3 regions of the Kitasatospora sp. NPDC086009 genome follow, and region 3 is predicted to be linked to each of the others. Evidence: predicted binding sites of a transcription regulator. Region 3 holds the regulator's gene; each other region holds the start of a gene.
The links. The regulator HrcA, encoded in region 3, represses chaperone genes, less so after heat shock. The targets are predictions, from matches to a motif close to TTNGCACTCNGNNNNNCNGAGTGCNAA.

Region 1 (7,522 bases), on a different contig from region 3:
ATTGGAGGAACCTCCAGGGAAACCCCGCTCGCACCCACGGAACTTTGGCGACCCGCCCAGGCGCCGATACCCCATGGTACTGGCACCGCGAATGTGTCCTCGTGTGCCCTTGACAACACCGACCGCCCATGGGCCATTCCGGCCCCCCACCAGGGCGGACGATCAGGAGGACTCCTCCGCGAGCGCCCGCAGCCGGCTGAGCGCCCGGTGCTGGGCGACCCGGACCGCGCCGGGCGACATCCCGAGCATCTCGCCGGTCTCCTCCGCCGACAGCCCGGCGGCCACCCGCAGCAGCACCAGCTCACGCTGACGGGCCGGCAGGTTGGAGAGCAGCTCCTTGGCCCAGGCCGCGTCGCTGCTGAGCAGCGCCCGCTCCTCGGGGCCGAGCGCCTCGTCCGGCACCTCCGGCAGGTCGTCCTGCGGGACGACCGTCGAGCCGGGGCCGCGCATCGCGGCCCGCTGCAGATCGGCGATCTTGTGCGCGGCGATGCCGTAGACGAAGGCCTCGAACGGGCGGCCCTGGTCCCGGTAGCGCGGCAGTGCGCAGAGCACCGCGACGCAGACCTCCTGGGCGACGTCGTCCACGTGGTGCCGGGCCCCGCCCGGCAGCCGGACCAGCCGGCCGCGGCAGTAGCGCAGTGCCAGCGGGTGGACGTAGGCGAGCAGCGCGTCGATCGCCGGGCCCTCGCCCCGGACGGCGGCCGCGACCAGCTCGCCGACCAACGGGGAGCTGCCGGTGCCGAGCACCGGGGGGCGGCCGGGGCCGATGTCGTCGGGGCCGTGTTCGGGGCCCTGGTCGGGCTCGCCGCCACCGAGATCCGCGTACGACGGACCGCGGCCCGGACCGGAGGGCTCGGCCTCCACCGGGTCAGCCTCGCCGGGAGTACCGGCAACGTCGTCACGCATCGGTCCATGGTGCCTGGTCGAACGGGAAAACGCGGCACCGCGTCCGGAGTTGTGCACCGGAACGTTATGCGGTGCGACGCCGGGCACCGCGCCGTCGCGCACCACCGGCCCCTCCTGCACCGTGCCACCCCCCGCCCCGCTGCCGTCGGTGGTCCCGTCCGTCGCGCCGTCCGCCGAATGCGCTGCGGCTCCGTGGTTCGCCGCAGTGCCTGTCCGCTGGTCCCCGAGGTGCTCCACACCTCCATGGTGCAACCTCGGGACCGTAACGTCACACGCCCCTGCGGGGGGAACCGCGACGAGCGCGCCGCAGCCGGCGGAGCCGGCGGTGGTCAGCGGACCAGGCCCCACCGGAAGCCCAGGGCCACCGCGTGCGCGCGGTCCGAGGCGCCGAGCTTCTTGAACAGCCGTCGGGCGTGGGTCTTCACGGTGTCCTCGGAGAGGAAGAGCTCGCGGCCGATCTCGGCGTTGCTGCGGCCGTGGCTCATGCCCTCCAGCACCTGGATCTCACGCGCCGTCAGCGTCGGCGCGGCGCCCATGTCGGGGCTGCGCAGCCGGCGCGGGGCGAGCCGCCAGGTCGGGTCGGCGAGGGCCTGGGTGACGGTCGCCCGCAGCTCGGCGCGCGAGGCGTCCTTGTGCAGGTACCCGCGGGCACCGGCGGCCACCGCGAGGGCGACGCCGTCGAGGTCCTCGGCGACGGTGAGCATGATGATCCGCGCGCCCGGGTCGGCGGACAGCAGCCGCCGGACCGTCTCGACCCCGCCGAGGCCGGGCATCCGGACATCCATCAGAACGAGATCGGAGCGGTCGGCCACCCAGCGGCGGAGGACCTCCTCCCCGTTCGTCGCGGTGGTGACCCGGTCGACGCCGGGTACGGTCGCGACCGCGCGGCGAAGCGCCTCGCGGGCGAGCGGGGAATCGTCGCAAACGAGAACGGAAGTCATGACCGTCGTCCTCCGCAGCTGATCCGCGTCACGTTGAGCCTCCTGGCTGGTACGAATCTCTCCGACACGGCCGATTGGCGACGGACTCCGTGCCGATCGCCTGAACTTCCCCGCGATCGTTCCCGACGTCCGGCGCCCGCTAACCGCCTCCGCACTTCCAACGACCGTCACTCGAATGAGTTACGGCTTTCAGGGCCATCTCCACCACTGTACGTGGCCAACCCGTTACCGATCAGCTACCTCGCGGTGCACACGCCGCTCTTTTGTGCAGCTCGCGCGCGGTGGGCGCACCACCCGCACACCGGTACGGATCGTCGCGCGCCCGTCGGCCACCCGATTGCCACGTCTGCGCCCGCCGAACTCCATGCCCACTTTGCCCGCTTTTATAGCTTTTGTATGGTCATTGACTGTTGTGCCACTCTGTGGGTGACTTGTCCATGGAGTTGCCGTAAGTCATATTTCCAGGTGTCCACACCAGCGCATCGATGCCTCGCCGTGCCGTGCAGCCCCGCCCGCCGATGGCCGGTCCGCGGCCGCGAGCCTCTGAAGGGAATGAGCCATGGCAGATTTCTCCCGCCTCCCCGGCCCCAACGCCGATCTCTGGGACTGGCAGCTCTCCGCGGCCTGCCGCGGCGTGGACAGCTCGCTCTTCTTCCACCCCGAAGGGGAGCGCGGCGCCGCGCGGAGTTCGCGTGAGGCGAGCGCCAAGGAGGTCTGCATGCGCTGCCCGGTACGCACCGAATGCGCGGCGCACGCACTGGCTGTCCGCGAGCCGTACGGCGTCTGGGGAGGCCTGACCGAGGATGAGCGCGAGGAGATGATGGGCCGCTCGCGCAACCGCCTCGTGGAAGTACCGCTGGTCGCGCCGACGGGGCTGCCGCGCTAGGCACGCATCCGCTCCGCGCCATGAAGAAACGTTTCTTCATGGCGCTTCGAGCCGCCGGTGCGCCCGGGCGAACGCCCGGTCAGCGCCCGGCCGCCGCGCCCGCCAGCCGCTCCAGCATCAGCGCCACCGCCGGCACCTCGGCGAGGTCCGGCAGGGTCAGGGCGACCACCTGCCGCACCGCCGGCGCCCCCGAGGCGGTCCGCACCGGCACCGCCGACACGCCGTCGGGGCGCACCGACTCCAGCGCCAACCCCGGCAGCACCGCCACCCCGAGCCCGGCCGCCACCAGGCCGACCACCGCCGGGTAGTCGTCGGTCGCGAAGTCGATCCGGGGCTCGAAGCCCGCCCCCGCGCAGAGTTCCACCAGGTGCCCCCGGCACTGCGGGCAGCCCGCGATCCACTGCTCCCCCGCCAGTTCGGCGAGTTCCACCGGCCCGCGCCCGTCGCCGCGCCCCGACAGCGGGTGCGCGGCGGGCAGCAGGCCGACCATCGGGTCGTCGAGCAGCGGGGTGACCACCAGATCGGACCAGTCGGTGGTGGCGCTGAGCTGCTGGGCCTCCAGATTGGCCTCGGCCCGCGCCTCGCGCGGCGTGCCGTGCCCGGGAGCGGACGCCGGAAGGGGCGTCGGCGCGCCGCCGGGGGCCTGCGGATACCTGAAGGCCAGCGCGATCTCGCACTCGCCGCCGCGCAGCATCGCCAGCGACTCCGGCGGTTCGGCCTCGACCAGCGACACGCGCACCCCCGGATGGCTGTCCCGCAGCCGGGCGACGGCCGGCGGCACCAGGGTGGAACTCGCGGTGGGGAAGGAGACCAGCCGCACCCGCCCGGCCCGCAGTCCGGCGATCGCCGCGACCTCCTCCTCGGCGGCGGAGAGCCCGGCCAGGATGCCGGTGGCATGCTTGAGGAGCACCCGCCCGGCCTCGCTCAGCTGCATGCCGCGCCCCGAACGGACCACCAGCGGGGTGTCGACGGACTTCTCCAGGGCCTTCATCTGCTGGCTGATGGCGGGCTGCGTACAGCCCAGCTCACGGGCGGCGGCGGAGAAGGAGCCGGTGCGGGCGACGGCACGCAGAACGCGCAGGTGGCGGGCCTCGATCATGCCTCAGTTATAAGGCAATCTTTGCTTTATGCAAAATTCAACTGATAGTTGAAGAGTCAAACGCCCCACACGCCGCAGGCCCGGCCCGTACCCCGAGGGGCGCGGACCGGGCCTGCGGTCACTGATCAGGCGTCAGTGGGAGTGGCCGTGGCCGCCGTGCGAGTGGCCGTTGTCGGCCTCCTCTTCCTTCTTCTCCACCACGAGGGTCTCGGTGGTGAGCAGCAGGGAGGCGATCGACGCGGCGTTCTCCAGCGCGGAGCGGGTGACCTTGACCGGGTCGATGACGCCGGCCTTCAGCAGGTCGCCGTACTCACCGGTGGCGGCGTTGAAGCCGTGACCGGCCTCGAGCTCGGCGACCTTGTGGGTGATGACGTAGCCCTCGAGGCCGGCGTTCTGGGCGATCCAGCGCAGCGGCTCGGCGAGCGCCTTGCGGACGACCGCGACACCGGTCGCCTCGTCGCCCGACAGGCCCAGGCCGCCCTCCAGCACCTTGGCGGCGTGGACGAGGGAGGCGCCACCGCCGGCGACGATGCCCTCCTCGACCGCGGCACGGGTCGCCGAGATGGCGTCCTCCAGGCGGTGCTTGCGCTCCTTCAGCTCCACCTCGGTGGCGGCGCCGACCTTGATGACGCAGACGCCGCCGGCCAGCTTGGCCAGGCGCTCCTGCAGCTTCTCGCGGTCCCAGTCGGAGTCCGTGTTGGCGATCTCGCCCTTGATCTGGGCGACGCGGCCGGCGACGGCCTCGCTGTCACCGGCGCCGTCGACGACGGTGGTCTCGTCCTTGGTGATGGTCACGCGGCGGGCGGTGCCCAGCACGTCCAGACCGGCCTGGTCGAGCTTGAGGCCGACCTCCTCGGAGATGACGGTGGCACCGGTCAGGGTGGCCAGGTCGCCCAGGATCGCCTTGCGGCGGTCACCGAAGCCCGGGGCCTTGACGGCGACCGCGTTGAAGGTGCCGCGGATCTTGTTCACCACGAGGGTGGACAGCGCCTCGCCGTCGACGTCCTCGGCGATGATCAGCAGCGGCTTCGAGGCACCGCCCTGCAGGATCTTCTCCAGCAGCGGGAGCAGCTCCTGGATGGAGGAGATCTTGCCCTGGTTGATCAGGATGTACGGGTCCTCCAGGACCGCCTCCTGCCGCTCCGCGTCGGTGACGAAGTACGGCGACAGGTAACCCTTGTCGAACTGCATGCCCTCGGTGAAGTCCAGCTCCACGCCGAAGGTGTTGGACTCCTCGACGGTGATGACACCGTCCTTGCCGACCTTGTCGATCGCCTCGGCGATGAGCTCGCCGACCTGGGTGTCCTGCGCGGAGAGGGACGCGACGGCGGCGACGTCGTCCTTGCCCTCGATCTCGCGGGCGATGGACAGCAGGTGCTCGGAGACCGCGGCGACGGCCTTGTCGATGCCCTTCTTCAGGGCGGCCGGGCCGGCGCCCGCGGCGACGTTGCGCAGACCCTCGTTGACCAGGGCCTGGGCCAGCACGGTGGCGGTGGTGGTGCCGTCGCCCGCGACGTCGTTGGTCTTGGTGGCGACCTCCTTGACGAGCTGCGCGCCAAGGTTCTCGTACGGGTCGTCGAGCTCGACCTCACGGGCGATGGTGACACCGTCGTTGGTGATGGTCGGCGCACCGAACTTCTTGTCGATGACGACGTTGCGGCCCTTGGGGCCGATGGTCACCTTGACGGTGTCGGCCAGCTTGTTGACACCGCGCTCCAGCGAGCGGCGGGCGTCCTCGTCGAACTGCAGGATCTTCGCCATGTTCCCTATTCCCTCGGGGCTGCGACCGGCACGCCGGCCACCGGACTACGTGAACCAACAACCACGCCCCGGGCCCCTGTCACTGGGACACGGATCCGGGGCGGGCTGGAACGTCTTACTTCTCGGTGCTGCTTACTTCTCGATGATGGCGAGAACGTCGCGCGCCGAGAGGACGAGGTACTCCTCGCCCTGGTACTTCACCTCGGTGCCGCCGTACTTCGAGTACAGGACGATGTCACCGACGGCGACGTCGAGCGGCAGACGCTGGCCGTCCTCGAAGCGGCCCGGGCCGACAGCCAGGACGACGCCCTCCTGGGGCTTCTCCTTGGCGGTGTCCGGGATAACCAGGCCGGAGGCCGTGGTGGTCTCGGCGTCGAGCGGCTGGACCACGATGCGGTCCTCGAGCGGCTTGATGGCAACCTTGCTGCTGGTGGTCACGTCCGAGCTCCCCTTCGGAGATTACGGGGTTGTCTAACGGGTAGTGGCGAACCTACGGGCCTGCCGTCGCGGGGGTCAGACACGCTTCTTCGCGTTAGCACTCTCCTGGTGGAGAGTGCCAAGGACGACCATAGGCTGCGGTTAGCACTCAGTCAACCAGAGTGCCAACGGCGCGCCCGAAACGGTTCTCGCGGGCGGCTGCCGGGCCGCACTCCCGTACGATGCCGCCGATGATCCGCACGCGTGTACGTCCGATCAGGACCCACTCCACCAGTGCGCTCGCCCCTCCGCCCCGGTCCGGTCCGGTCCGTCCGCCCCGGGCGGGCCGGCCCCGGGCGGCCCGGCGCGCCGACCGGGGAGAATGAGCGGGTGGAGACCGAGAACCTGCAGCCCCTGCTGACCCCCGAGGGGCAGTCCCTGCTCGCCGAGCTGCGCGAGTTCGCGCCCGAGGAGGAGCTGGCACTGGCGACCAGGCTGCGCCGGGAGCACACGGCGGAGCTGGTCTCGGCCGCGTTCGGGCAGGCCCGGCTGCGGCAGCGGGCGCGGGCGAAGTTCGGCGCGGACGCCGACCTGATGTACTTCACGCCCAACGGCGTCGAGCAGTCCACCCGGCGCAGCGTCGCCGAGTGGCGGGCACGGCGCTTCGCCGAGCTGGGCGTGCGGCGGCTGGCCGACCTCTGCTGCGGGATCGGCGGCGACGTCCTCGCGCTGGCCCGGGCCGGGATCGAGGTGCTCGCCGTGGACCGGGACCCGGCGGCCTGCGCGGCCACCGCCGCCAACGCCGCCGCACTGGGCCTGGCGGACCTGGTCGAGGTGCGCTGCGCGGACGTCGCCGACGTCGACGTCACCGGCTACGACGCGGTCTTCACCGACCCGGCCCGCCGCACCTCGCGCGGCCGGGTGTTCGACCCCGAGGCGTACGCCCCGCCGCTGTCCTGGGCGATCGAGGCCGGCCGGCGCACCCCGATCGGCGCGCTCAAGGTGGCCCCCGGCATCCCGCACACGGCCGTGCCGGGCGACGCGGAGGCCGAGTGGGTCTCCGACCACGGCGACGTCAAGGAGGCGGTGCTCTGGTTCGGCACCGGGGCCGACCGCCCGCACCGCGCCACCCTGCTGCCGCACGGCGACTCGCTGACCGGCGGCGACCTGCCCGACCCGCCGGCCGGACCGGTCGGCCGCTACCTCTACGAGCCGGACGGCGCGGTGATCCGGGCCCACCTGGTCGCCGAGGTGGCCGAGCGGGTGCACGGCCGGCTGATCGACCCGAAGATCGCCTACCTCACCTCGGACCGGCTGGTCGCCACCCCGTACGCGCACGCCTTCGAGCTGACCGACGTGCTGCCGTTCCACATCAAGAAGCTGAAGGCGCTGCTGCGCGAGCGGGCCGTCGGCACCGTGGTGATCAAGAAGCGGGGGATGGCGATCACCCCGGAGGAGCTGCGCCGCCAACTGAAGCCGAGCGGGCCGAACAGCGTCACCGTGATCCTCTGC
Region 2 (7,522 bases), on a different contig from region 3:
GTCGGCCTGGACTGGCGGACGTCCATGCTGCTCGGCGCGATCGTCTCCTCGACCGACGCGGCCGCTGTCTTCTCCGTGCTGCGGATGGTCCCGCTGCCGCACCGGCTGACCGGGCTCCTGGAGGCCGAGTCGGGCTTCAACGACGCCCCCGTGGTGATCCTCGTCGTCGCCTTCGCCACCACCGGTGAACTCGACTCCTGGTACGTCCTGATCGGCACGATCGTCGCCGAGCTGGCCATCGGGGCCGCGGTCGGCCTCACGGTCGGCAAGCTGGGCGCGTTCGGGATCAAGCACGTCGCCCTGCCGTCCTCCGGCCTCTACCCGATCGCCGTCCTGGCGCTCACCGTGCTCGCCTACGCCGGCGGCGCGCTGCTGCACGGCTCCGGCTTCCTCGCCGTCTACATCAGCGCGGTCATCCTGGGGAACGCCAAACTGCCGCACGGGCCCGCCGTCCGCGGCTTCGCCGACGGACTGGCCTGGATCGGGCAGATCGGCATGTTCGTGCTGCTCGGCCTGCTCTGCACCCCCGAGACCATGGGCTCGGCCGTGGTGCCCGCGCTGGTGATCGGCGCCGTGCTGGTCTTCCTGGCCAGGCCGCTGTCGGTGGTGATCACGCTGACGCCCTTCAAGCTGCCCGGCCGCGAGCAGGCGCTGCTCAGCTGGGCCGGGCTGCGCGGGGCGGTGCCCATCGTGCTGGCGACCATCCCGATGGTGGCCGGCACGCCGATGGCCCACGACGTCTTCAACATCGTCTTCATCCTGGTCGTGGTCTTCACCCTGCTCCAGGGCCCGACCCTGCCCTGGGTCGCCAAGTGGCTGAAGATCTCCGAGGGCTCGATGGGCCAGGACCTCGGCATCGAGTCCGCGCCCCTGGAGAAGCTGCACGGACACCTGCTGTCGGTGGCGCTGTCGCCGAGTTCCAGGATGTCCGGCGTGGAGATCGGCGAGCTGCGGCTGCCGGCCGGCGCGGCGGTGACCCTGGTCGTCCGGGAGGGCAGCAGCTTCGTCCCGGACAAGGCCACCGTGCTGCGCGGCGGCGACGAACTGCTGGTCGTGACCACCGACGAGGTCGGCGAGGCCGCCGAGCGGCGGCTGCGGGCCGTGGACAAGGGCGGCAAGCTCGCGGGGTGGCTGTACGGGCGGCGGTGACCGCGATGACCACGGGGGGTCTTCCAGCGTTCACCTCCGATGGACGGGACAGATCTGGATGTCCTCTGTATGGTGGGGGTAGCGCGTCATCTACGCGCGTATATGCAGAACGATCGAAACACCCCAGCATCTGCCTGAAGCAGAGTTGGCGCGACCGCTCGGCGGCCGCGGCCCGGATCCCGGCAACCACGCCGGGCGGGCCCGGTAACTACCCCGGTCGACGCGCGAGAGGACGACTCTCGGCGCCGTCGGGGCCACCCCATGCCCCTTCCGCGCTACCAGGCAGCAGGAAGGACGACCGTGACGGCCCGCCGAACGGTCGAGAACACCGCGGACACCCGCGCCGCCCTGGCCACCGACACGCTCCCGGACACCCGGCCGGGCACCGGGGCCACCGCCGACCAGGGCGCACCCGCCCGCGTCGGGTACGGCGCACTGCTGCGCACCCCCGGAGCCTGGACGTTCCTGGCCCCCGCCTTCGCCGCGCGGCTCCCGTACGCGATGCTCAGCCTGGGCATCGTCCTGCTGGTGCTGGACACCCACGGCTCCTACGGCACGGCCGGCAGCGTCGCGGCGGTCTCCGCCGTCGCCCAGGCCTTCATCGGCCCGCAGACCGGCCGGCTGGCCGACCGCTACGGCCAGGCCGCCGTGCTCGTCCCGACCGTGATCGTGCACGCGGTCTCGGTCGGCGCGCTGATCGCGCTGGCCCTGGGCCACACCCCGGTCTGGACCCTCTTCCTCGCCGCCGCCCCGGCCGGCGCCAGCGTGCCGCAGGTCGGCGCGATGGTCCGGTCCCGCTGGGTCGCCAAGCTCTCCGCCGAGGGTGCGGCCGGCGGGCGCTCGGCGTCCGCGCTGTCGGCCGCCAAGCTCAACACCGCCTTCGCCTTCGAGTCCGTGACGGACGAGTTCACCTTCGTGATCGGCCCGGTGCTCGCCGGCGCCATCGCCACCTCGGTCACGCCCGCCGCCGGGCTGATCGCCGAGGCCGCGCTGACCGTGGTCGGCGGACTGGCCTTCGCCGCCCAGCGGCGCACCGCGCCGGCCCGGCACCCGCACCAGCCCGGCGTCCGCCGGGTCTCCGCGCTCTCCTCCCCCGGCGTCCGGCTGCTGGCCGGCGCGTTCCTGGGCGTCGGCACCGTCTTCGGTGCCATGCAGGTGTCGGTCACCGCGTTCACCGAGTCGGTCGGCCAGCCCGGCGCCAACGGCACCGTGTACGGGATCTTCGCCGGCGGCTCGATGCTGGCCGGCGTGCTGTACGGCATGGTCGCCTGGCGCCGGGCCGCCCGGCACCGGATGCTGGCGAGCTACGCGCTGCTGGTCGTGGGCTGCTCGACGCTCTGGGCGATGCCCAACCTGGTCGCACTGTCCGTCGCCGGGCTGGTCTGCGGCCTGGCCATCGCACCGACGCTGATCACCGGGTACACCCTGGTCGAGACGCTGGTCGCGGACGGCGCCAAGACCGAGGCCTTCACCTGGCTGACCGGTGCCATCGGGCTGGGCCTGGCGGCCGGGTCCACGGTCGCCGGACGGCTGATCGACGGACACGGGCCGTCGGCCGGGTTCCTGGTGCCGATGGCCGGTGCCGGGCTCGGCCTGGTCGCGCTGGTCGCGCTGCGGCACCTGCTGATCGCGCCGGGCGCGGCGAGCACGGTGGTCGCGGGCGCGAACGAGCGGGGCTCGGCTCCGCAGCTGGTCGGGGCGGCGAAGGGCTGAGCGGCGGGGCTCGGGGCGCCGGGTCGGGCGGCGTCGGGCGGCGTCGGGTCGGGTCGGACGCGTCCGGCCGGTCGGGCGGCGGGTCCGGGCCGGGGCGGCGGCCCTCGGCGGCCGGCTTCCGGCGGGCGCGGGAACGGGTGCTTCGGCGCGCCCCCGGCTCATCTCACATTCGAGTCGCTGGACTGATCCAGCGGAATGCCGCATCATTGACCATCGTTAGCACTCATCAGGCGAGAGTGCCAGGAGGAAGACAAGTGCCCACGTACCAGTACCAGTGCACCGAGTGCGGCAACGGCCTGGAGGCGGTGCAGAAGTTCACCGACGAGGCGCTGACCACGTGCCCCGACTGCCAGGGACGGCTCCGCAAGGTCTTCTCGGCCGTGGGTGTGGTCTTCAAGGGCTCCGGCTTCTACCGGACCGACAGCCGCTCCTCGTCCACCAGCTCGGTGGGCACCGGCTCGTCGTCGAACTCGACCTCGTCGGGTTCGTCCTCGTCCGGCTCGTCGTCGGCTGCTTCGACCTCGTCCTCGTCGTCCTCGGGCGGCTCGACCGCTGCCGCGAGCTCGGCTCCGGCGGCGAAGCCGGCCGGCTGAGACCAGACTTCGCAAGGCCCGTGGGCCCGCGCCCATCGCGCGGCCCGCGGGCCTTTCGCGTGCCCGGGCGGAGGCAGGCCGCTCGCGGTCAACCGCCGATGGGCCCACTACCCCGTTCGGGTGTACAGAGTTGTCCACAGGGCCGAGTTGTCCACAGGCCTGGGGACAGGGCTTCCACCCGACCCCTGGGCCGCCCAGAGTGTGCGTCGGAAGAGCCGGCCCGCACCCCGGGCCGGCGCCCCGCGACCACCGGTGGTGCCCATGTCGACCACGAGCCTCCCCCCGCGATTCCCGCCGCTCCCCGCCCCAGCCGTTCCGCCCCGGCGGGAGGTGCCGCCCTTCGCGCCGATCCGGCGTGGCGGTGGCCGCCTCCACCGGCTCCGCCGGGCCGCCCGGCACCGGCTCGGGGTGCCCGCCCTGCTGCTGGTCGCCCTGTCGGCCGCGCTGGCCGTCGGGCCCGCGCGGGCGGGTCTCTCCCCTCCGGGCGCCGCGTCGGTCGGCCGATCGGGTTGTCAATCGGAACACCTCGAAGCTCACCCGTGACCGGACCACGACTTCGTCGTTCACGCGGCATGAAAGGCTTCAAGGAATTCCTGCTGCGCGGAAATGTCGTCGAACTCGCCGTCGCCGTCGTCATCGGCGCGGCGTTCACCAACATCATCAACGCCTTCGTCAAGGGCGTGATCAACCCGATCGTCGGCGCCTTCGGTGCCAAGGACCTGGGTGCCTACAGTTCCTGCCTCAAGGGCCCCTGCGAGCTGAGCGCGACCGGCGAGGTCACGTCCGGGGTCCTCATCCTGTGGGGCTCGGTGCTGAGCGCCCTCCTGCAGTTCGTCATCACCGCGGCCGTCGTCTACTTCTGCCTGATCCTGCCGATGACCAGGCTCGCCGCCCGGCGCAGAGGCGTCACCGAGGTCCAGGCGGAGGCCGAGCAGGTCCTGCTGCTGACCGAGATCCGCGACGCGCTGGTCGCGCGGCAGCGCTGAGCACTCCCCGTCAGTCGCCGTGGTGCGGCGGGCGCTGGCTCAGGTACCAGTCCAGCCCCCGTCCACCGCTGTCCGCCGTTCCCGGGCGCCCGCCCCAGCCGGCGTCGGTGTCGTCACTGGACTGCTGGTCCAGCGGGTCCCGGAAGACCAGCCGGCCCTTCGTCGCGGCCTTGGGGTCGTCGGACGCCTTCACGGCCTCCGCGGCGTCCGTCCTGTCCCCGCCGTCCTGCCTGGGCTCCCGCTCGGTCACCGGCCCGCCTCCGTCTCGCACATCGTCCACTCCTCCAGCCTAGAAGCTCCCCGCGCCCGCGCCGACCGCCGCCGGGGACGCGTGAGAGCCCCGGTGCGGAGCGATTCCGCACCCGGGGCCCCGGTACGCCGGCGAGGTGGCGGCGGGGAGGCCGTCAGGCGGCTTCGAAGCCCGCGTGGTCGGCGATCCGCTTCAGCTCGGCCAGCGCGTGCTTCTCGATCTGGCGGATCCGCTCCCGCGTCAGCCCGTGCTGCTTGCCCACCTCGGTGAGCGTCCGCTCACGGCCGTCCTCCATCCCGTAGCGCGACCGGATGATCGAGGCCGTCCGGTCGTCCAGGCGCCCGATCAGACCGTCCAGCTCCTCGCGGCGGAGCATGACCATCACGGCGTCCTCCGGGGACGTCGCCCCGGTGTCCTCGACCAGGTCGCCGAACTGGGTCTCGCCCTCGTCGTCAACGGACATGTTGAGGCTCACCGGGTCACGCGCCCAGTCCAGGACGTCCTTGATCCGCGCCTCGGTGGTGTCCAGCTCGGCCGCGATCTCGGCCGGCTCCGGCTCGCGGCCCAGCTCCTTGGACTTCTCCCGCTGGACGCGTCGGATCCGGCCCAGCTCCTCGACCAGGTGGACGGGCAGCCGGATGGTGCGCGACTGGTCGGCGATGGACCGGGTGATCGCCTGCCGGATCCACCAGGTGGCATAGGTGGAGAACTTGAAACCCTTGGCGTAGTCGAACTTCTCCACCGCCCGCACCAGGCCGGCGTTGCCCTCCTGGATGAGGTCGAGCAACGGAAGGCCGCTGCGCGGGTAACGCCGCGCGACGGCGACGACCAGCCGGAGGTTGGAGCGGATGAAGACGTCCTTGGCGCGCTCGGCGTCCTCGGCTATCGCCTCCAGCTCCTCACGCTTCACACCCTTGGGGAGCTCCGCCTCCTCCAGCAGGTGCTGGGCGTACACACCGGCCTCGATCCGCAGCGAGAGCTCGACCTCCTCGGCGGCATCGAGCAGGGGCGTCCTGGCGATCTCGTCGAGATACATACCGACCAGGTCACGGTCGGCCTCAAGGTTGGTCGGGCGGGCCGCGCGAGTCCGGTCGGCCCTGTCGCGAACGACGGCACGGGTGGCCATGCTTGCTCCCTTTGCTGGAATTGCCGAGGTCTGCCTGCCTGCCCCCAAGAGGGCAAGAATGCGGGCCCCGCGGGGCTCACACGTAACGATCCAACGAACAGATTCCGGACAACATTCCCAAGTCGCTCAGATTCTTCCGCCGATGCAGTATGCTGCCGGGTTTCATCGCGCCCCTGGACGGAGCGTGACCGGACCGGCACCGCAGGTGCCGGCCGGGCGGTCCACACGGCGCGGTCCACCGAAAGCGGTCGGCGGGACCGCGGGTGCGGCCCCCCGGCGCCTTGCCGCTGCGCGGCCGCCCATGCCGGGGCCGTCGACGCACTCCTTTGCGGGCCCTTCACTCCGGAGAACCCGCGGGCAGCCGCGCGCGTTCCCGCCCGGCCCCGCCGGAGCCGCCGCTGCCACCGGTTCCGCACCCCGGAGCCGCCCCGCGCCCGCACCCCGGCGCACGCAGATCCTCCGCACAAAAGATGCCAAATCGCTATCGCGCAGGCGTCCGATCAGCACAACGCACTGGGAAGGTGTCAGCCATGCACCTGACCAACAGCTCGCTTCTCCTCACCCCGCGTAATCGCCACCTGCTCCGGCACGTGGCGCTCGCGGCGGGCTGTACCGCGCTGTTCGCGGTCCTGGCCACCCTGGTGCAGACCGGCTGGTCCCCGCTCGCCCGCCTGGACCAGGGCTGGGTGGACGACATGCACCGCTATGCCCAGGGCCGAAGAGTCTGGGTCGCCTCGGTGCAGATGCTCACCGACATCGGCGGCACGATCACCATGCGTACGCTGCTCGGCGCCGCCACGCTCTGGCTCTGGCTGATCGGGGCCCGGGTGCTGGCCTGCTGGGCCGCGGCCCAGGCGCTGGTCGGCTGGGGCTTCCTGTGGGTCCTGAAGCTCTGCCTCGACCGCCTGCGGCCGCACTTCCCCGACCCGGTCGCCCACGCCGGCGGCCCGGCCCTCCCGTCCGGGCATGCGATGGCCTCCGCGATCACCTGCGCCGTCCTGGTCGGGCTGGTCTGGCACCGGTCCTCGCGCGGCGGGCGGATCACCGCCTGTTCGATCGCCGCGCTGACCGTGCTGACGATCGGCTGGACGAGGGTCGCCCTCGCCGTCCACTGGCCGAGCGACGTGCTGGGCGGCTGGCTGGCCGCCGGGATCGTCCTGGGCGCGGTCACCGTGGCCGTCGAGCTCTGCCGGCCCGGCGCGCTGGCCCGGGACGTCCGGCGGGTCAACTGGCGGACCAGGCCGAGGGTCCAGCGCGTCCTCGTTTCCCAGACCGCCCCCGCGCCCTACGACCCGGCCTTCGACCCGGCTTTTGATCCGGCCTTCGAGGAGGCCGGCGAGCGGGCCGGCGACCGACCGGACGGCGCGGTCAAGCCCTAGCGCGGGTCCCCGGCCTCGGGCCGGTCCGCCGGGCCCGCCTAGCCTGGCCTTCATGCCGCTTCCCTCGACGCCCGACCGACCCGCTCCCGCCCCCGACTTCCCCGACCGGCCGCTACGGATCGCCGCCGCGCAGGCCCAGGCGGTGGCGGGCGACCTCCCCGCCAACGTCGCGACCGTCGCCGACCTGATCCGCAAGGCCGCCTCGGACGGCGTGCGCCTGGTGCTCTTCGCCGAGAAGTTCCTGTCCGGCTACGAGCCCGAGCTGATCCGGACCGACCCCCTCAAGCACAGCGTCCAGCCCGGCGATCCCCGGCTCGCGCCGATCG
Region 3 (7,522 bases):
CCGGCCTACCTCGCCGAACTGCGCGAGGGCGGCTACAACCGGGTCTCCTTCGGCATGCAGAGCGCCCGGCCGCACGTCCTGCGGCTGCTCGACCGCCACCACACCCCGGGCCGCCCGGAGGCCTGCGTGGCCGAGGCCCGCGCGGCCGGCTTCGAGCACGTCAACCTGGACCTCATCTACGGCACCCCCGGCGAGTCCGACGACGACTGGCGGGCCTCCCTGGACGCCGCGATCGGCGCCGGGCCGGACCACGTCTCGGCCTACTCGCTGATCGTCGAGGACGGCACCAAGCTGGCCGCCCGGGTCAAGCGCGGCGAGCTGCCGATGATCGACGACGACGTGCACGCCGACCGCTACCTGATCGCCGAGCAGGCGCTCGCCGCCGCCGGCTACTCCTGGTACGAGGTCTCCAACTGGGCCACCACCCCGCAGGGCCGCTGCCGCCACAACGAGCTCTACTGGACCGGCGGCGACTGGTGGGGCGCCGGCCCCGGCGCGCACAGCCACGTCGGCGGCGTCCGCTGGTGGAACGCCAAGCACCCGGCCGGCTACGCCCGCGCCCTCGCCGAGCGCCGCACCCCGGCCCAGGGCCGCGAGCGGCTCACCGACGAGGACCGCCGGGTCGAGCGCATCCTGCTCGAACTGCGCCTCGCCGAGGGCATCCCGCTGGACCTGCTCACGGCGACCGGCCGCGCGGCCGCCGACCGGCACCTCGCCGACGGCCTGCTCGACCGCACCACCCATGAGCGCGGCCGGGCCACCCTGACCCTCCAGGGCCGCCTCCTGGCCGACGCCGTGGTCCGCGACCTGGTGGACTGAGAGTCGTTGCCGTGGTGTCAGCCGCCGGCTCGCGGTCGCGGGCCCACGGCTGACCGGTCAGTCCTCCAGGGTGACGAAGTCGATCAGTTCCTCGACCTTCGCCAGGAGGGCGGGCTCCAGGTCCTTGAAGGAGTCGACCGAGGCGAGGATCCGCTTCCACGCGGCGGGGGTGTCGGCCGGCCAGCCGAGGCGGCGGCAGACGCCCCCCTTCCAGTCCTCGCCGTACGGGACGTCCGGCCAGCCGGGGATGCCGACGGAGGAGGGCTTCACGGCCTGCCAGACGTCGATGTACGGGTGGCCGACGACCAGCACGGCGTCGCCGGTGACCCGGGCGGCGATCCGGTGCTCCTTGGTGCCGGGGAGCAGGTGGTCGACCAGGACGCCGAGCCGGCGGCCGGGGCCGGGGGCGAAGTCGGCGACGATCGCGGGCAGGTCGTCGATGCCCTCCAGGTACTCGACGACGACGCCCTCGATCCGCAGGTCGTCCCCCCAGACCCGCTCGACCAGTTCGGCGTCGTGCCGCCCCTCGACGTAGATCCGCGACTCCCGGGCCACCCGGGCCCGCGCTCCGGGGACGGCGACCGAGCCGGAGGCCGTCCGGCCCGGCGCGCGCGGGGGAGCCGGCGCCGCGGCGGCGGGGCGGACCAGGGTGACGGTCCGGCCCTCCAGCAGGAAGCCGCGCGGCACCAGCGGGAACACCCGCCGCTTGCCGAACCGGTCCTCCAGGGTGACGGTGAACCCCTCGGCGGTCTTCTCGCAGCGCACCACCGCGCCGCAGAAGCCGGTCGCGGCCTCCTCGACCACGAGGTCCCGGTCGGCGGGCACCTCGGGGGCGGGCTGCTGCCGCTTCCACGGCGGGGTGAGGTCGGGTCCGTACTGGCGGCTGCGCATGCAGGTGACTATAGGCAGGCCCGACGGGGCGTCACAGGCCCGGCGCGCCCCAGACCGGGAACCAGCGGGTGAGGTCCTTCTCCAGCCGCAGGTCGTTCCCCAGCATGGCGTTGACCTGCAGTTCCAGCGGGCTGTCGCGCTTCTCCCCGCCGCCCGGCACCGGCGCGAACGGGTAGAAGGTGCCGCGCTTGTACAGGTAGACCAGCGCCAGCGGCTGCCCCTCGGCGCCGCGGAAGGCCACCAGCGAGCAGAGCAGCTGCGGGCCGAAGCCGTTCCCCTCCAGCTCGCTGTTGACCGCGTGCAGGTCGTTGACCAGCTCCGGCAACTCCTCGGGGGTGTGCCGGGCGAGCAGCCAGGAGTAGCCGTAGGCGTCCTTGGAGGCCTCCACCGGGACGCCGCCGCGCTCGGTGTCGGCGTCCAGCAGGGCCCGGACCTGCCGCTCGACCTCGACGAAGGCGCCGCCCTCGACCGAGGAAAAGCAGACCGACCCGACGCCGGTCGGCCGGAAGCCGGCCGCCGCCTCCAGGGTCAGCGCGGCCGAGGGCACGCCGAACAGCTGGTCGAGGTCGGGCCGGACGGGCTTGGTGCGGCCGAACAGTGCGTCCAGGATTCCCACGGCGGTCCCCTCCGGGGCGTGTCGTCGGCTCAGCGGCCGAGCTGGGTGGAGATCTTCGCCAGCTGCTCCAGCCGCTTCTCCAGCGAGGGGTGGGTGGAGAACAGCTGCGAGGCGGCCTCCCGGGCGCTCAGCGCGGGGGCGAAGTAGAAGGCGTTGTACGGCTGGGCCTGGCGCAGGTCCTTGGTCGGGATCGCGGCGATCTGGCCGGTCACCTTGGTGAGCGCCGAGGCCAGTGCGCTGGGCCGGCCGGTGAGCTGGGCGGCGGCCCGGTCGGCGGCCAGCTCCCGGTAGCGGGAGAGCAGCCGGGTCAGCAGGAAGCTGATCGCGTACACCACCACCGACACCAGCGGGATGACCAGCGCGGCGATCGCGGCGTTGGAGTCGTTGCTGTTGCGGCCGCCGCCCATGAAGCCGCCGTACATCGCGATCCGGGTCATCGCCCCGGCCAGTACGCCGAGGAAGCCGGCGATGGTCATCACCGCGACGTCCCGGTGGGCGACGTGCGACAGCTCGTGCGCCAGGACGCCCTCCAGTTCCTCCGGTTCCAGCCGCCGCAGCAGCCCGGTGGTGACGCAGACCACCGCGTTCTGCGGGTTGCGGCCGGTCGCGAAGGCGTTCGGCATGTCGTTGTCGGCGACCGCCACCCGGGGTTTGGGCATGTCGGCGAGGGCGCAGAGCCGGTCGACGGTGCCGTGCAGCTGGGGGTACTGCTCCGGGGTCACCCGGTGGGCGCCCATCGCCCGTTCGGTGATCTTGTCGCTGAACCAGAACTGGGCCACGAACAGCCCGCCGGAGATCAGCACGATCAGTGGCCAGGCGCCGCGCAGCAGCGCGATCAGCAGGCCGGTGAAACCCACGTACAGGAGCCCGATCACGAACATGGTCCCGACCATCCGGCCGGTCAGGCCGCGGTCCGGGGCGAAGCGGGTGGGCTGGCCCGAGGTCGACATCGCTGGTCCTCCGTTCGCCGTTCGCTATCGATGCTGCCACCCGGCCGGTCCCGCGGCATCACCCGCGCGCCGCGCGATGCGGGCAGGATCACCCCGGCGGTGCCGTTCCTGCCGTCGGACCCGGGCCTTACACTGGCAGGTACGGTTCTGGCACTCCTCTGTTCAGAGTGCCAAAGGCCGCGGTCCGCCCGGCGGACCGCACCATGCCGGAACGACACACGTCACCACGGACAACGTGCGAAGAGGGAGGTGCGTGCCCCATGGCCGGTGAGGTCCGCCAGCTCGACGAACGCAAGCTCGCCGTGCTCCGCGCCATCGTCCAGGACTACGTGGGCACCGAGGAGCCGGTCGGCTCCAAGGCTCTCGTCGAACGCCACAACCTCGGGGTCTCCCCGGCCACCGTCCGCAACGACATGGCCGCGCTGGAGGAGGACGGCTTCATCCACCAGCCGCACACCAGCGCCGGGCGGATCCCCACCGACAAGGGGTACCGCCTCTTCGTCGACCGGCTCGCCGAGGTCAAGCCGATGAGCGCGCCCGAGCGGCGGGCGATCCGGCACTTCCTGGACGGCGCGGTGGACCTGGACGACGTGGTCGCCCGCACGGTCCGGCTGCTCGCCCAGCTCACCCGGCAGGTGGCGGTGGTCCAGTACCCCTCGCTCTCCCGGTCCACGGTGCGCCACATCGAGCTGGTCGCACTCGCTCCGGCCAAGGTCATGCTGGTCCTGATCACCAACACCGGCCGGGTCGAGCAGCGGATGGTCGACTGCCCGGGTCCGGTCGGCGAGGTGGTCCTCGCGGACCTCCGTGCCAAGATCAACACGAGGGCCGTCGGCGTGCGGCTGCCCGACGTGCCGGGGCTGCTGGACGAGCTCCCGGCGATGTTCGAGGCGGTGGACCGGCCGGCCGTCACCGTCGTCCTGGCGACGCTCTTCGAGGCGCTCGCCGAGCAGAACGAGGAGCGGATCATGCTGGCCGGCACGGCCAACCTGACCCGCTTCGGCCACGACTTCCCGCTCACCATCCAGCCGGTGCTGGAGGCGCTGGAGGAGCAGGTCGTCCTGCTGCGCCTCCTGGGTGAGACGGCGGACGCCGGGATGACGGTCCGGATCGGCCGGGAGAACGCGTACGAAGGGCTCAATTCCACCTCGGTCGTCTCGGTCGGTTACGGTTCGGGCGACGAGAGCGTGGCCAAACTGGGTGTGATCGGTCCGACCCGGATGGACTATCCGGGCACAATGGGGGCGGTGCGAGCGGTGGCACGGTACGTGGGCCAGATCCTGGCCGAGTCGTAGGGAACGACCGGTGTCACACAGGTGACACCGGTACCAGTCGCAAGCACTTCTACAGGCGGAACAAGCGGAGCATTTGGTGGCCACGGACTACTACGCGGTACTCGGCGTCCGACGGGATGCGGGGCAGGACGAGATCAAGAAGGCGTTCCGGCGCCTGGCGCGCGAACTGCACCCGGACGTCAACCCCGACCCGAAGACGCAGGAGCGGTTCAAGGAGATCAACGCCGCCTACGAGGTCCTCTCCGACCCGCAGAAGCGGCAGGTCTACGACCTCGGCGGGGATCCCCTCTCGCCCAACGGCGGAGGCGCGGGCGGCTTCGGCGCGGGCGCGGCCGGGTTCGGCTTCTCCGACATCATGGACGCGTTCTTCGGCGCGGCCGCCGGTCAGCGCGGCCCGCGCTCGCGCACCCGGCGCGGCCAGGACGCCATGATCCGGCTGGAGATCACCCTGGAGGAGGCCGCGTTCGGCACCACCAAGGAACTCCAGGTCGACACCGCCGTCACCTGCACCACGTGCAGCGGCGAGGGCGCCGCCCCCGGCACCTCCGCGCAGACCTGTGACATGTGTCGCGGCAAGGGCGAGGTCTCCCAGGTCACCCGGTCCTTCCTGGGCCAGGTCATGACCTCCCGGCCCTGCCCGCAGTGCCAGGGCTTCGGCACCGTCGTGCCGACCCCGTGCCCGGAGTGCGCCGGCGACGGCCGCGTGCGGGCCCGCCGCACCCTGACCGTGAAGATCCCGGCCGGTGTCGACAACGGCACCCGGATCCAGCTGGCCGGCGAGGGCGAGGTCGGCCCCGGTGGCGGCCCGGCCGGCGACCTCTACGTCGAGATCGCCGAGAGCACCCACCCGACCTTCCAGCGCCGCGGCGACGACCTGCACTGCACGGTCACCATCCCGATGACGGCCGCCTCGCTCGGCACCCAGGTGCCGCTGCAGACCCTGGACGGGCTGGAGGAGGTCGACATCCGGCCCGGCACCCAGTCCGGCCAGTCGATCCCGCTGCACGCCCGCGGCATCACCCATCTGCGCGGCGGCGGCCGGGGCGACTTGATAGTGCACGTCGAGGTGCAGACGCCCACCAAGCTCGACCCCGAGCAGGAGGACCTGCTGCGCCGGCTCGCGGTGCTGCGCGGCGAGGAGCGGCCCTCCGGGCAGTTCGCGCCGGGCCAGCAGGGGCTGTTCTCCCGGCTGAAGGACGCCTTCAACGGCCGCTGACCGTACCGGCGCCCGGTGCCCCGCTCCCGGCGGGTCACCGGGCGCCGTCGTTCCCCCGTCCGTCCCCCCACCCCCACTCCAGGAACCGCCATGACCGCGCCCGTGTTCGTCGTCGAGACCGCGCAGCTCGCCTCCGCCGCCCCCGGCGCGGTGGTCCGGCTGGACGGCCCGGAGGGGCGGCACGCCGCCGCCGTGAAGCGGCTGGAGCCGGGCGAGGCGGTGACCCTGGCCGACGGGCTCGGCCTGGGCGCCGACGGCACCGTCACGGCCGTGCACGGCAAGGACGCCGTCGAGGTGACGGTCGCCGCGGTCCGCCGGGAGGCCGAGCCGGCGCCGCGGATCGTCGTCGTCCAGGCGCTGCCCAAGGGCGACCGCGGCGAGCTGGCGGTGGAGACCATGACCGAGGTCGGCGTGGACGTGGTGATCCCCTGGGCCGCCTCCCGCTGCATCACCCAGTGGAAGGGCGAGCGCGGTGCCAAGGCGCTCGCGAAGTGGCGCTCCACCGCCCGCGAGGCGGGCAAGCAGTCCCGCCGGCTGCGCTTCCCCGAGGTCCGCGAACTCGCCACCACCCGCCAGCTGGCGCCCGTCCTGGCCGGGGCCGCGCTCGCCGCGGTGCTGCACGAGGACGGCGCCGAGCCGCTGGCCGGTGCCGCGCTGCCCGGCGGCGGGGACATCGTGCTGGTGGTCGGCCCCGAGGGCGGGGTCTCCCCGGAGGAGCTGGCCGCCTTCGCCGAGGCCGGTGCCAGGCCGTACCGGCTCGGGTCCTCGGTGCTGCGCACCTCGACCGCGGGAGTGGCCGCCGGCGCCCTGCTGCTGGGCCGCACCGGCCGCTGGGGCTGAGCGGGCCGGTCGCCGCACGGACCGTTCGTCCCCCGGCGGTTCGCTCCCCGGCGGTTCGTCCCCCGTAGGGGGCGGCCTGCGCGAAACCGGAGGCGCGCCGCCCCGGCGGGTGCGTAGGGTGCGGCTGTGAGCGAATCCCCGAGCACCCCTGGCGGCGCCTACCTGCGCCATCCGCACCTGCACGGTGACCTGATCACCTTCGTCGCGGAGAACGACGTCTGGCTCGCCCCGCTGGACGGCGGCCGGCCCTGGCGGCTGACGGCCGATCACGTCCCGGTCCGCCGCCCGCGCTTCTCGCCGGACGGCCGGCACATCGCCTTCGTCTCCACCCGGGACGGCGCGCCCGAGGTGCACGTCGCGCCGGTGGACGGCGGGCCGTCCCGGCGGCTGACGTACTGGGGCAGCGACCAGACGCAGCTGCAGGGCTGGACGGCCGACGGCAGCCCGGTCGCCACCACCTCCGCCGGACAGGCCACCCTGCGCCGCACCTGGGCCCACGCCGTACCGCTGGACGGCGGCGAGCCGCGGCGGCTGCCGTACGGGCCGGTCGGCGGCGTGGCGTACGAGCCGGGCGGTGACCGGGTGCTGCTGCTCTCGGCGGCCGGTGCGGAGCCCGCGCGGTGGAAGCGCTACCGGGGCGGCCGGGTCGGCAAGCTCTGGATCGGCGCCGAGCGGTTCGCCCGCGTCCACGAGGAGCTGGACGGGCACATCGAGGCGCCGCTCTGGGTCGACGCGCCCGGCGGCGCCCGGATCGCCTTCCTGGCCGACCACGAGGGCGTCGGCGAGCTCTACTCCAGCCTCCCCGACGGCAGCGGCCTGCGCCGCCACACCACCTCCCCGGAGGGCTTCTACGCCCGCGGCGCGACCAGCGACGGCACCCGGGTGATCTGGCACC

Region 1: groES (co-chaperone GroES) is a predicted target of HrcA. The motif match lies at 6,173-6,199, and genes of this name have one in related genera.
Region 2: ACIF6L_RS25470 (FmdB family zinc ribbon protein) is a predicted target of HrcA. The motif match lies at 3,079-3,105, and genes of this name have one in related genera.

What each region holds. Positions count from the first base shown of each region.
Region 1 is NZ_JBITSA010000001.1:149,217-156,738, forward strand. Features, by position in the region: gene shbA (RNA polymerase sigma factor ShbA) at 163-747, opposite strand; gene ACIF6L_RS00645 (response regulator transcription factor) at 1,236-1,847, opposite strand; gene ACIF6L_RS00650 (WhiB family transcriptional regulator) at 2,407-2,733, shown strand; gene ACIF6L_RS00655 (LysR family transcriptional regulator) at 2,813-3,832, opposite strand; gene groL (chaperonin GroEL) at 3,965-5,593, opposite strand; gene groES (co-chaperone GroES) at 5,726-6,031, opposite strand; gene ACIF6L_RS00670 (methyltransferase domain-containing protein) at 6,401-7,522, shown strand, end outside.
Region 2 is NZ_JBITSA010000012.1:98,568-106,089, forward strand. Features, by position in the region: gene ACIF6L_RS25460 (potassium/proton antiporter) at 1-1,149, shown strand, start outside; gene ACIF6L_RS25465 (MFS transporter) at 1,585-2,862, shown strand; gene ACIF6L_RS25470 (FmdB family zinc ribbon protein) at 3,117-3,455, shown strand; gene mscL (large conductance mechanosensitive channel protein MscL) at 4,028-4,441, shown strand; gene ACIF6L_RS25480 (hypothetical protein) at 4,452-4,721, opposite strand; gene ACIF6L_RS25485 (sigma-70 family RNA polymerase sigma factor) at 4,846-5,817, opposite strand; gene ACIF6L_RS25490 (phosphatase PAP2 family protein) at 6,348-7,196, shown strand; gene ACIF6L_RS25495 (carbon-nitrogen hydrolase family protein) at 7,249-7,522, shown strand, end outside.
Region 3 is NZ_JBITSA010000002.1:137,159-144,680, forward strand. Features, by position in the region: gene hemW (radical SAM family heme chaperone HemW) at 1-819, shown strand, start outside; gene ACIF6L_RS06260 (DUF3097 domain-containing protein) at 877-1,710, opposite strand; gene ACIF6L_RS06265 (hypothetical protein) at 1,742-2,326, opposite strand; gene htpX (zinc metalloprotease HtpX) at 2,356-3,276, opposite strand; gene hrcA (heat-inducible transcriptional repressor HrcA) at 3,537-4,571, shown strand; gene dnaJ (molecular chaperone DnaJ) at 4,648-5,787, shown strand; gene ACIF6L_RS06285 (16S rRNA (uracil(1498)-N(3))-methyltransferase) at 5,878-6,627, shown strand; gene ACIF6L_RS06290 (PDZ domain-containing protein) at 6,754-7,522, shown strand, end outside.